DNA from 4 places in the Bifidobacterium sp. UTCIF-39 genome. Region 2 is predicted to be linked to each of the others. Evidence: riboswitches for the same ligand, from Rfam matches in the RefSeq annotation. Region 2 holds a riboswitch; each other region holds the start of a gene.
What was found. A riboswitch is a leader RNA that binds a small molecule or an ion and turns the genes downstream of it on or off. The one in region 2 is predicted to bind thiamine pyrophosphate.
Positions count from the first base shown of each region.

Region 1: it holds a riboswitch for thiamine pyrophosphate, as region 2 does, so the genes downstream of both, thiS (sulfur carrier protein ThiS) here and thiC (phosphomethylpyrimidine synthase ThiC) in region 2, are expected to answer to the same signal.
Region 3: it holds a riboswitch for thiamine pyrophosphate, as region 2 does, so the genes downstream of both, thiM (hydroxyethylthiazole kinase) here and thiC (phosphomethylpyrimidine synthase ThiC) in region 2, are expected to answer to the same signal.
Region 4: it holds a riboswitch for thiamine pyrophosphate, as region 2 does, so the genes downstream of both, EP30_RS08750 (ECF transporter S component) here and thiC (phosphomethylpyrimidine synthase ThiC) in region 2, are expected to answer to the same signal.

Region 1 is NZ_JEOG01000002.1:242,363-245,455, reverse strand. It holds gene EP30_RS02000 (putative ABC transporter permease) at 1-699, shown strand, start outside; gene EP30_RS01995 (thiazole synthase) at 729-1,595, opposite strand; gene thiS (sulfur carrier protein ThiS) at 1,680-1,874, opposite strand; TPP riboswitch at 2,066-2,165, opposite strand; gene EP30_RS01985 (putative heavy metal-binding protein) at 2,258-2,587, shown strand; gene EP30_RS01980 (HesA/MoeB/ThiF family protein) at 2,739-3,093, shown strand, end outside.
Region 2 is NZ_JEOG01000006.1:139,132-142,224, reverse strand. It holds gene EP30_RS04205 (hypothetical protein) at 1-1,055, shown strand, start outside; TPP riboswitch at 1,155-1,261, shown strand; gene thiC (phosphomethylpyrimidine synthase ThiC) at 1,257-3,093, shown strand, end outside.
Region 3 is NZ_JEOG01000018.1:46,977-50,069, forward strand. It holds gene thiE (thiamine phosphate synthase) at 1-352, opposite strand, end outside; gene thiM (hydroxyethylthiazole kinase) at 409-1,275, opposite strand; TPP riboswitch at 1,270-1,444, opposite strand; gene EP30_RS08085 (glycine--tRNA ligase) at 1,668-3,093, shown strand, end outside.
Region 4 is NZ_JEOG01000021.1:40,726-43,818, reverse strand. It holds gene EP30_RS08755 (dipeptidase) at 1-1,251, shown strand, start outside; TPP riboswitch at 1,379-1,500, shown strand; gene EP30_RS08750 (ECF transporter S component) at 1,556-2,176, shown strand; gene EP30_RS08745 (ABC transporter ATP-binding protein) at 2,180-3,093, shown strand, end outside.

The sequences.
Region 1 (3,093 bases), on a different contig from region 2:
CTGGGTGCGGTGGGCGCATCGGTACTCGAATACGTGACGTCATGGGTGATGGAGAAGGCGTTCCATGCACGATGGTGGGATTACTCGCACTTCAGATTCAATATCAACGGACGTATCTGCCTGATCGGCGCGATCATATTCGGCGTATTCGGCGTACTGATCGTGGATGTGGCCCAGCCGTGGGTGGAACAATGGACCGCGATGATCCCGCTGCCGCTATTCCATACGATCATCGCGGTGCTGATGGTGACGATCCTCGTGGACTTCCTGATCACCGTGATCGGCCTCAGCGGCTTCGCCCGGCGTCTGGCCGAATTCTCCCAGATATTGGAACGCAGCCGCGACATCATCCGCGAACGACTGGGCGATTATGCGCTCGACCCGATCGAGGCGTTGCAACGATACAGTGACGCCGCCGCGGGACGACTGCAGTCGTACAAGGGAGCCGCCGCGGACCGGATGCGTGATCTTGCCGACAACCTTCCCGATCTGCCGGGACTGGTCACGCGCGTGCAGGGGATCAGCCGGCTGTACGACACGCTTACCAATGCGCTCAACGCGCAGCAGAAACGTATGATCCGCTCGTTCCCCCGCATGACATCCGTTGACTATGGCGAGACGATCAAGCAGCTGCGTGAGATGCTGAATCGCAACGATCGCAAACATGATGATCGCGATCGTTGCGACAACGATCGGTGATACAGCCGCACAGAACGACTATCAGTGCATCAGTGCAAATATCCCGTGGTGGGACTGGACGGCACAGCCTGTCCTTCGGTCACCTTGCCAAGACCGGCCAGATAGGCGGCACGTCCGGCGGCGATCGCATCCTTGAACGCGCGGGCCATGAGCGGAATGTTGCCGGCGCTCGCCACGGCGGTATAGGCCATCACGGCATCGGCACCCATCTCCATCGCATCGCAGGCCTGGCTCGGACGTCCGATGCCCGCGTCGATGATCACCGGCACGTTCGCATTGTCGATGATGATGCGAATGAAGTCACGCATACGCAGACCCATGTTCGAACCGATCAGCGAACCCAGCGGCATCACCGCGGCGGCACCGGCTTCCTCCAGCTGACGGGCTGCGATCGGATCCGGGAACATGTACGGCATGACCACGAATCCCTCCTTTGCCAGCATCTCCGTGGCACGGATCGTCTCGGCGTTATCGGGCAGCAGATACTTGGTCTCATGCTCGATCTCCACCTTCACGAAATCCGTGTGGCACACCTCGCGGGCCAGTCGGGCGATGCGCACAGCCTCCTCCGCATTACGGGCGCCCGACGTGTTCGGCAGCAGGGTGATGCCCTCGGGAATGTAATCGAGCACGCTGTTTTCCGTGGTCTGTGCACGACGAAGCGCCATCGTGACGATCTGCGTGCCGGCATGCTCCACCGTGGCCTTGATCAGATTGAGATCATACCGGCCGGATCCCAGAATGAAGCGGGACTCGAACTCATGGCCGCCAAGATTCAGCGGCTTGTCGACCACTTCGGGCATAGGGGCTGCAGTGCCTACCGGATTCGTGACCGCGGGCTGCGGCGGCAGGGGAGTGGCGGCTACGGATTCCTCAGTGACGGGATTGGGGATCATGATTGGCTCCTTGATTGATGACGGAGATTGATAACGGAATGAAATGATGCTGAACGTGATGTCCGGTGTTCGACGCGCGCGAACTCAGCCGCCTTGAACGAACTGAACGATCTCCATGACCGACTGATCAGTGAGCATGACATCGTCACGCTTCTCCCGCGGCACGATGGCACCGTCGAGCTCCACGGCCACTCGTTCGGCACGGTAACCGTGCGACTCCAGATAGTCGGCGACGCTGACCGGCGTATCCAGCGTGACCTGTTCTCCATTGACCTGCATGAGTTCCTCCAAACTCGGCGAATATGAAAAAAGGGCGCACGAAACCAAGCCGTACCCTGCGTGGTGCGCCCGTTCATGAACCCGTCATGCCATATTCGATTATCGTCGTGGATACGGAATCGTTGGAATGAATAGCAAAGCAACTCCATAATCCACCATGGATGATGCGGAGTGATGATCATGCACTGCGTTGCGCAATCGATGACGATTCCTTACGGCGGCATGACCCGCATCAAGTCCACGGTCGAAGCGAAGCTTCCTCTCAGCCCAACGGCTCCCGTTCGTACACCAATCACCCTACCTGCTCGTGCAGACGCCGGCGCGCCGAACACGGTAAGGTGGGAATACGGTTCCCGAATCAGGGAACACCGATCGAAGGGAATATCATGATCGTCACCACTACCCCCACCGTCGAGGGCTACACCATCACCGGCTATTACGGCATTGTGTTCGGCGAGGTCATTTCCGGTGTGAACATCCTCAAGGATCTCGGAGCTGGCCTGCGCAACGTGTTCGGCGGCCGCAGCCAGGGTTATGAGAACGAGCTGGTCAACGCGCGCGAGGAGGCGCTCGCCGAAATGCAGCAGCGCGCCTCCGCGCTCGGCGCCCATGCCGTGGTGGGCGTGGACATCGATTACGAGGTGCTTGGCCAGGGCGACATGCTCATGGTCACCGCATCGGGAACCGCGGTCCAGCTCGCCGCCAAGGCCTGAACGACGCGGGATGGCCGCTGTGTTTCCGTGCCGTCGGCCGAGGACTCCGTCCAGCCGTGAATTCAAGATGTTGAACGATTGAGCACACGGGCGCAAGGAGAACGACTTCATGGAACCGCAGCAGACGCAGACGACCACGGCGAAACCGCGCATCACGCTTTCCGACGATCAGATCGACCGGTACGCGCGGCATCTGATCCTCAAGGGCGTGGGCGTGCGTGGACAGAAGCGTCTGCTCGCGGCGAAGGTGCTGATCGTCGGAGCCGGCGGTCTGGGATCCCCTGTCGTCCTGTATCTGGCGGCGGCCGGCGTGGGCACACTCGGCATCGTGGATGACGACGTGGTGGACGTCAGCAATCTGCAGCGTCAGATCATCCACGACTCCGACAGGGTCGGCATGTCCAAGGCGGAATCCGCGAAGGAAAGCATCGTCAGACTGAACCCGGACGTGACGGTGAACGTGCATCGGACCATGTTCGACGCCGGCAACGCCGCCGAACTGATCG
Region 2 (3,093 bases):
ACCAGCTTGGCGAATCCAGCAACGACCCCTCACAGCCGACGCTGAAGGACGGCTGGCAGAACCTCCACAGCGGCATCGGTGCACTCAGCACTGGAAGCAGCCAGTACCAGACAACACTGAAACAAAGCCAGCAGACCGCAGAAACCGCCGCGCAGCAGGCGGCGCAGCAGGCCGCTGCCGCCCAGCAGCAAATGCAGACCGCACTGCAGGCCTACGTCGTCGATCCGCAGAACGCCGACAAGCAGGCGGCGCTTAATCAGGCCATCGAAGCGTTCGCCAAAGCCAACCAAACGGCCGGCGCCTACACCGGTAGCGCCCAGGCGCTCAAGCAGGCATCCGACGGATACGCCCAGCTCGGCGATGGCATCGACTCGCTCAACACCGGTGCCGCAACACTGAACAACCAATTCGACGCCACGCAATCCTCCACCGTCGCCGGCGGTGCCGCACAGCTCGCCAACGGCATGAATCAGGTCGCACAGGGACTGAACGCCATGCCATCCGACTCGCTGGACGCACTGAACACCGCAGCCAAGCAGGTCGCGGACGGATCCGCCGCAGTCAATGCGGGCGCATCCGAACTCGCCTCAGGCTCCGGAACCCTTGCAACGGGAGCGTCCACGCTCCATTCCGGCGCGTCAACACTCGCACAGGGGACAAGCGAACTGGCCGACGGAACGCAAAACGCCAAGTCAGGTGCCAGTCAACTGGCCGAAGGAGCGCAGACGGCGGCCTCCGGCACCCGAACCCTCGCCGAAGGGAATGCGGCGCTCGCCGAATCCGTCAACGGCATCGACCGCAAGGTGCTCGACGAACTGCAGAAGACCATTGACGACAAACTCGGTACCGGTTTCACGCCGCATTCGTTCGTCGCGCCCGACAATACCAACGTGGATCGCGTGCAGTTCACCTACGTGGTGTCCGGCGTTGACAAGCCCGAAACGGACGACAATGCGAACGGCTCCGCCGCTGCTAAGGATGCCGTCAGTACCGCCGATGACAAGGCGTCCCAGGAAGGCATCATCGCCCGGGTCAAGGCATTGTTCGGTCTGTGATCCACGGTCGCCGTCATGTAATGACGGCGGGTGCTACCACAAACCATTACGACACGCCAGATCAATATGGGGAATCGCGGTATGCAGTGCTAGCGTGAATCATGTCCACACGGGTGCCCAAATGCGAGGGCTGAGATCGGAAAGCGTCCGAGACCGTAGAACCTGGTCGGGTAATGCCGCCGTAGGAAGTTAGGAAAGTTCATGCAGAATCCTGCACAATCACAACGGTTCCCCTACGTTTCGATGCGTGACGGTTTCGATCTGTCGGCATCGCTCGTCGTCGGACCGCAGGACATTGCCAATGGCGTCATCACCGATGTGGTGGACGACGCGCTGCGTGGCGGAGTGACGTTCATCCGCGTTTCCGCACGCCACGTCACCGCCCGTGATCTCGCCGGTCTGGCCCAGGATGTGGCCCAGATCATCGAGGACAACGACAAGTCGGACTCCGTCGCCCTGGTGCTCGACGGTCGTGCCGACGTCGTCTGGCAGTGCCGCAACAAGGGCATCAAGGTCGACGGTGTCCATCTGGGACCGAACGATGTGGAACCGCGCGAGGCACGTGAACTGCTCGGCGATGACGCCATCATCGGCCTGTCCGCCGAGATCGAGGGTCTGGTGCCGATCCTCAACGAGATCCCGGAGGGATGCATCGACTACATCGCGGCCACCCCGTTCCACATGGCCACCCCCGAGCTCGAGGCCGCATCGGCCGCCGACGAGCACGGTACCCTGCTCACCGTGGATCGTGTGAACACCATGGCCACGGCCTGCGTGTACCCGGTGGCGGTCGTCGGGGGAGTGACCGTCGACGACATCGCCACGCTGGCCGGGACCAAGGCCGCCGGATGGTTCGTCACCAAGGCGATCACCGAGGCGTCGGATCCGCAGGCCGCGGCCCAGGCCATGGTGGATGCATGGAAGTCGGTGCGTGGCGACGCCCGTCACGGTTACGCCAAGCGTGCCGAGAAGCCTGCCGCCGAACCCTCGGCCGAACCCGCCGCCGAGAAAAAGTTCACCAACGCCAAGGATGCCAAGGCCGCCGCCAAGCTTGCCAAGCAGCAGCGCGTCGACATCGCCGCCCGTGACTCCAAGCAGCGTGACAAGGCGCACATCCGCAAGACCAAGACCGTGCATTTCGAAAACCAGCACGGCACCTACGATCTGGAAGTGCCGTACACCGAGATCAAGCTGTCCGACACCCCCGGAGTCGGACCGAACCCGCCGTTCATCGACTACAGCACCGAAGGCCCCAAGTGCGATCCGAAGGAGGGTCTGCAGCCTCTTCGCCTCGCATGGATCAAGGACCGTGGCGATGTCGAGGAGTACGAGGGGCGTCGTCGCAACCTCGCCGATGACGGCAAGCGCGCCATGAAGCGCGGCAAGGCCACCAAGGAATGGCGAGGCCGTCGTCACAACCCGATGAAGGCCAAAGACCATCCGGTGACCCAGATGTGGTACGCCCGCCATGGCATCATCACCCCCGAAATGAAGTTCGTCGCCGAGCGCGAGAACTGCGATGTGGAGCTCGTGCGTTCGGAGCTGGCATCCGGTCACGCCGTCATGCCGTGCAACATCAACCACCCCGAGGCTGAGCCGATGATCATCGGCGAGAAGTTCCTCACCAAGCTCAACGCCAACATGGGCAACTCCGCGGTTACCAGCTCCATCGATGAGGAGGTGGAGAAGCTCACGTGGGCCACCAAGTGGGGTGCCGACACCGTGATGGACCTGTCCACCGGCAACGACATTCACACCACGCGCGAATGGATCCTGCGCAACTCCCCGGTTCCGATCGGCACCGTGCCGATGTATCAGGCCCTCGAGAAGGTGGAGGACGACGCCTCCAAGCTCAGTTGGGAGCTGTTCCGCGACACTGTGATCGAGCAGTGCGAGCAGGGCGTGGACTACATGACCATCCACGCGGGCGTGCTGCTGCGCTTCGTGCCGCTTACCGCCAACCGCGTGACCGGCATCGTCTCTCGTGGCGGTTCGATCATGGCCGAGTGGTGCCTGCAGCACCATCAGGAAAGCTTCC
Region 3 (3,093 bases), on a different contig from region 2:
GCCTGCGGCATGCGGTGGCGGGAACATCGGTCTGGCCCACGTGCACGCCGTCCACCTTGATGCCCATATCGCGGGCGGCGAGCACCACGTCCAGACGATCGTCGATCAGCAGCGGCACGGTATCGCTTTTTCCGGCATCCGCGATCACCTGCGCGATATCCTTGGCCATGGCGATGATCTCGCCGGCATCGGAATGCTTGGCGCGCAGCTGCACGATGGTTACGCCGCCACGCAGGGCCTGTGCCACCACATCGGTGACCGGGCGGCCGTGCGTATCATCCGGGCCGAGCACCAGATAGGCGGATACATCGAGAATGTCGCGCATCGACGCGTACGGGAAACGGTTGGTCATGATTCGCTCCTTGCAGTATGAACAATGAATCGACAATGAATCAGGGAATCAGGGAATCAGGCGTAGATCGGCGACTGGGCGATCTCATCGGACGTGGTGTTCCACAGCGCATCGAGGAACGCCACTTGGAACGAGCCAGGACCCTCGGCCACACGTTCGGCGGCATCCGCCGCACGGTTGTAATGCAATGCCGCAGTCAGCGCGGCGACCAGCGGGCGGGCCACACAGGCGTACGTCGCCGTGACGCCGCCCAGGGAACAGCCCGCGCCCGTGATCTTCGTCATCCACACGCTGCCGCCGGGCAGACGGAAGTCGCGCTCGCCGTCGGTGACCAGATCCATGGCCCCCGATACCGACACCACACCCTTGGTGAACCGAGCGAGGGCATGGGCCGCGGGGATTGCCGCATCGATTTCATCATGAGCCTCCACGCCGGCGCGTGATTTGGAATCGGCTCCCTCCAGCCCCCAGATCCCGGCCAGCGCAATCGCCTCGGACGCGTTGCAGCGGATGATCGTGGGCGGGGTCTTCCGAAAGGCGCGAAGAATCTCGCCGCGCAGCTCGCCCGCTCCTGCTCCCACGGGATCAAGCACCCACGGCAGACCGCGGTCCACGGCATCGCGCGCGGCGGCAGGATACTCGTTGCGGAATTCCGCGAGCAATGTGCCCATATTGATGTAGGTGGCCTTGGAGGCTCCGGCGGAATCCAGAGCCTCGGCTTCTTCGCCGCTGTAGTGCATGGCCGCCGTGCCCCCTACGGCAAGCTGGGCGTTGGCGACGAAATTGATGGTGACGAAGTTCGTCAGCGACTGGGCGAGTGGCGTGGTCTCGCGTACGGCGTCCACGGCCTGCGCGATCTCGGCGCGCAGCGGATCACCGACGGTGAGGTTGCCGGATTCGAGGTTTTCGGAATCGGAACTCATATGAAGAATGCCTCCCTACGATGGTGTTGACCAACAGGTTCCAAGGGTCAGGCCGGCGCCTTTCTCAACCCGTTACGCGTCGATCCGATGGTGTTGCGCCTCGAAATCATGGTCGAGTCTTGGCCGAACCATCGTGCCGTACGTCGTACGGGTTCCCCTGCATTGTGCCATTGACGCTATGCCGCCGTTCGGACAACTTCGGCGACTTCAAGTGCTATGCGCGTATTGTGCGTCTTGTACTTGCGTCGCATCGTCGTTGCGCTGTCGTCATGTGCACGGCGATTCGATGGTGTGTTCCGGTCGTTCCGTCGTTGGCGTTGACTGTCAGCGTGTACGGATAGACTCAGGGGCGCAAAACAAGACCCCAAACCGTTCAAACCAGAAGGTGCATTGTGGCTCAGTCCAAACTTGATGAAGTCGTATCCCTCGCGAAGCGTCGCGGTTTCGTATTCCCCGCCGGTGAGATCTATGGCGGCACCCGTTCCGCATGGGATTACGGCCCGCTCGGCGTGGCGCTCAAGGACAATATCAAGCGCGAGTGGTGGCGTTCGATGGTTGTCACCCGTCCCGACGTCGTGGGCGTTGATACGTCCATCATCCTGCCCACCCCGGTGTGGGTCGCTTCCGGTCACGTCGCCGTGTTCAACGACCCGCTGGTCGAATGCCTGAACTGCCACAAGCGCAACCGCGCCGACAAGCTGCAGGAATCCTACGCCGAGAAGCACCATGACCAGCTGCCGGAGAACGGCATGGCCGACATCGTGTGCCCCGACTGCGGCACCCGTGGCAAGTGGACCGAACCGCGCGACTTCAACATGATGCTGCGCACCCATCTCGGCCCGGTGGAGGACGAGAACAGCCTGCACTACCTGCGTCCGGAGACCGCGCAGGGCATCTTCGTGGACTTCAAGAACGTGATGACCTCCTCGCGTTCCAAGCCGCCGTTCGGCATCGCCAATATGGGCAAGTCCTTCCGCAACGAGATCACTCCCGGCAACTTCATCTTCCGCACCCGTGAGTTCGAGCAGATGGAGATGGAGTTCTTCGTGGAGCCCGGCACCGATGAGGATTGGCACCAGTACTGGATCGACGCCCGTACCCAGTGGTACCTCGACCTCGGCGTCAAGCCGGAGAACCTGCGTCACTACGAGCATCCGAAGGAGAAGCTCGCCCACTACTCCAAGCGCACCGTGGACATCGAATACAAGTTCGGCTTCCAGGGATCCGACTGGGGCGAGCTCGAGGGCGTGGCCAACCGCACCGACTTCGATCTTTCCGCCCACGCCAAGCACTCCGGCGAGGACCTCAGCTACTTCAACCAGGCCACCGGCGAGCGCTACGTGCCGTACGTGATCGAGCCTGCGGCCGGCTTGACCCGCTCCCTGATGTGCTTCCTTGTGGACGCCTACGATGTGGACGAGGCTCCGAACACCAAGGGCGGCGTGGACAAGCGCACCGTGCTGCGCCTCGACCCGCGTCTGGCTCCGGTCAAGGCCGCCGTGCTGCCGCTCAGCAAGAAGCCCGAACTGCAGAACGTGGCCCAGAACCTGGCGAACGATCTGCGCCAGAACGAATGGATGATCGACTACGACGAGTCCGGCGCCATCGGCCGTCGTTACCGTCGCGAGGACGAGATCGGCACCCCGCTGTGCGTGACGGTCGACTTCGACACCCTCGACGATCAGGCCGTGACGATTCGTGACCGCGACACCATGAACCAGGAGCGCGTGGCTCTTGACAAGGTGGCCGACTACGTGGCCGCCCGCATCGGCGAGCACCGCACGCATGTGCCGCTCAAGCCCGTCGCCATGGGCGGCG
Region 4 (3,093 bases), on a different contig from region 2:
GATCATATGAAGCGTTCCGCCGAATTCGTGGCCGAGGTGCTGCGTGAGGAGGGCGTGGACGCTCGCGTGGTCCAGTCGCGCAACCCGGATGGCACGCCCGGTGCGTGGGAGGTCGTCGGTTCGCGCATCGTGGATCCCCAGGCGCCCACTGTACTGCTGTATGCCCATCATGACGTGCAGCCGGTTCCCGATCCCAAGGAGTGGGACACCGATCCGTTCGTCGCCACCGCCAAGGACGACGGTCGTCTGTACGGCCGTGGCGCGGCCGACGATGGCGGCGGCATCGCCATCCACTCCGGCGCGCTGCACGCCCTTGGAGACGATCTGGGTGTGAACGTGAAGGTGTTCATCGAAGGCGAGGAGGAGATGGGGTCGCCCAGCTTCATCCCGTTCATCGAAGAGCATGCCGCCGAGTTCGAATCCGACGTGATCATCGTGGCCGATTCCGGCAACTGGTCCGCCGAGATCCCCAGTCTGACCACCTCCCTGCGCGGCAACACCTGCGTGGACGTGACCGTGCGCGTGCTCGGCCACCCCGTGCATTCCGGCCAGTTCGGCGGTCCGATCCTCGACGCGAACACGCTCGCATCCATGCTCATCGCGTCCATGTATGACAAGGACGGCAACCTCGTGGTGCCCGGCCTGCTCGCCGAGGAGCCGATCGGCGGACTCCAGCGCGATCTTGACGAGGAGTCCCTGCGCGCCGACGCCGCTGTGGTGCCCGGCTATCGTCTCGCCGGCACTGATTCGATCGCCTCCCGTCTGTGGACCAAGCCCAGCGTGACCGTGATCGGCTTCGATGCGCATCCCGTGGACGGCTCGTTCAACGTGATCGCCGACTCCGCTCGCTTCCGCCTGTCCATGCGCACCTCGCCCAACCAGGAGCCCGAGGAGGCGCAGCGCGCGCTCGCCGAGTTCCTGAAGGCAAACGCCCCGTTTGGCGCCGAAGTGACCGTCGAGTCGCTGGAGAACGGCAAGGGCTGGGCCATGGACCCCAACTGCACCGCCGTCAAGGACGCCGAGGAGGCGCTGGCCGAGGCGTTCGGCGTGGAGCCCGCGAACAAGGGCGAAGGCGGATCCATCCCGTTCATCCCCGAACTGCAGCGTATCTTCCCCCAGGCGCAGGTGCTGGTCACCGGCCCCGAGGACCCGAAGGCCAACGCGCACAGCCCCAACGAGTCCATCGACCTGCCGAGTCTGAAGAAGAACATCCTCGCCGAGGCGCTGATTCTCGGCAAGCTCGCCCGGTAACCCAAAATTACGTGCGGTCGTTCCGCCAATCATGGTGAACTACGTAGATCTACGGAACCGTTCATCGACGATTCCCATGATTTCGCGGAATTGACCATTGCACTTTGTAAGGCCCCCGTGTAGTATCAGCTTCGGACACGGGGGCTTTCGCATATCCCACAGAATGCGAAGGCTGAGAGGAAGCACTGCTTCGACCGTATGAACGTATACCGGGTAATGCCGGCGCACGGATGTCTCTCGTTTTCCCGTGCCTTGTGGCGGAACGCAACCGGCGTTCCCCATGGAGAGGAAAGGCACAACTCACATGTCTGAAACCATCGCCAAGACGAATCTGCGCTGGCGCGTAGTCGATATAGTCGTCGCATCCATCATCGCGGTCGCATCCGGTGTGATCTTCGCCGGCTGGGATCTGATCTACAAGATCCCGACCACCGCCCTTGACGCCGTGCTCCCTGGCTTCAACGGTCTGGTCTGCGCCTTCTGGCTGTTCGCCGGTCCGCTGGCCGCCATCATCGTGCGCAAGCCCGGCGCGGCCATCTACGCCGAACTGATCGCGGCCTGCATCGAATACATCATCGGCGCCGGCGGCGTATTCGGCATCAGCGGCTCGATCATCATCGGTCTGGTCCAAGGCGTGTTCGCCGAGATCATCTTCATCGTGGTGCGCTACCGCGTGTGGAACCCGCTGACCGCCACCCTTTCCGGTCTGCTGTCCGGTTTCGGCAACTACCTGTTCGAGTTCTCCCCGTTCGGCAGCCGCGTGGGCATCGGCTTCTTTAGCACCTACGGTCTGTCCTATCTGGTGACCACGCTGATCTCCGGTGCCGTGATCGCCGGCCTGCTCATGTGGTTCGTGCAGCGTGCCATCGCCGCCACCGGCGTGCTCGACCGTTTCGAGTCCGGCAGGGCCAAGGCGCTGGTCTGATCGGTGAACGATTCCGTATTCCAGAAGGCGGCCCCGGTCGGCGTTGAGGCGCGCGACTGGGGCTGGCGTCATTCCACCCGCAAGGACTTCGCGCTGCGTCATGTGAATCTGACGATCCGTCCCGGCGAGCGCGTGCTGCTGCTGGGCGCGTCGGGTGCCGGCAAGAGCACGTTCATGGCCGCCATGGCCGGCGTGCTGGGCAGTGACGACGAGGGTGTGCGCGAGGGTACGCTCAGCGTCGGGGGAGTGGACGCCAACGACGCGCGCGGTATGGCCGGATTGGTGTTGCAGGATCCGGATGCGCAGATCATCCTTGAACGTGCGGGCGACGATGTGGCCTTCGCCTGTGAGAATCTTGGCGTCCCCAAGGACGAGACGTGGAAGCGGGTCCGGGCGTCGCTCGACATCGTGGGACTTGAATCGCTTGAGCTCACGCATTCCACGCGGCACCTGTCCGGTGGTCAGCGTCAGCGTCTGGCATTGGCCGGCGTACTGGCCATGCGTCCCGGTTTGCTGTTGCTCGATGAGCCCACCGCGAATCTCGATCCACCGGGCGTGCGTGAGGTTCATGATGCGGTGAGGCATGTCGTGGAGTCCACTGGTCAGACCATGGTCGTGGTCGAACATCATATCGACGTCTGGCTTGATCTGGTCGACCGCGTGATCGTGCTCGGTGCCGCGGGCGACAGCCATGAAGGCGGTGTGCTGGCCGACGGTACGCCCGATGAGGTGTTCTCCACCATGGGTGATGTTCTCGCCGATGGCGGCTCATGGGTGCCGGGGCGTGCGATTCCGAGTTTCCCGCCCACGGATGACGATGATGACACCGCCGACACCGCCACCACTGACGATGTTGAGAACGAGCGCATCGTGCTGTCCACCCGGGATCTGTCGTTCGGACGTAACGGCGTGCCGCT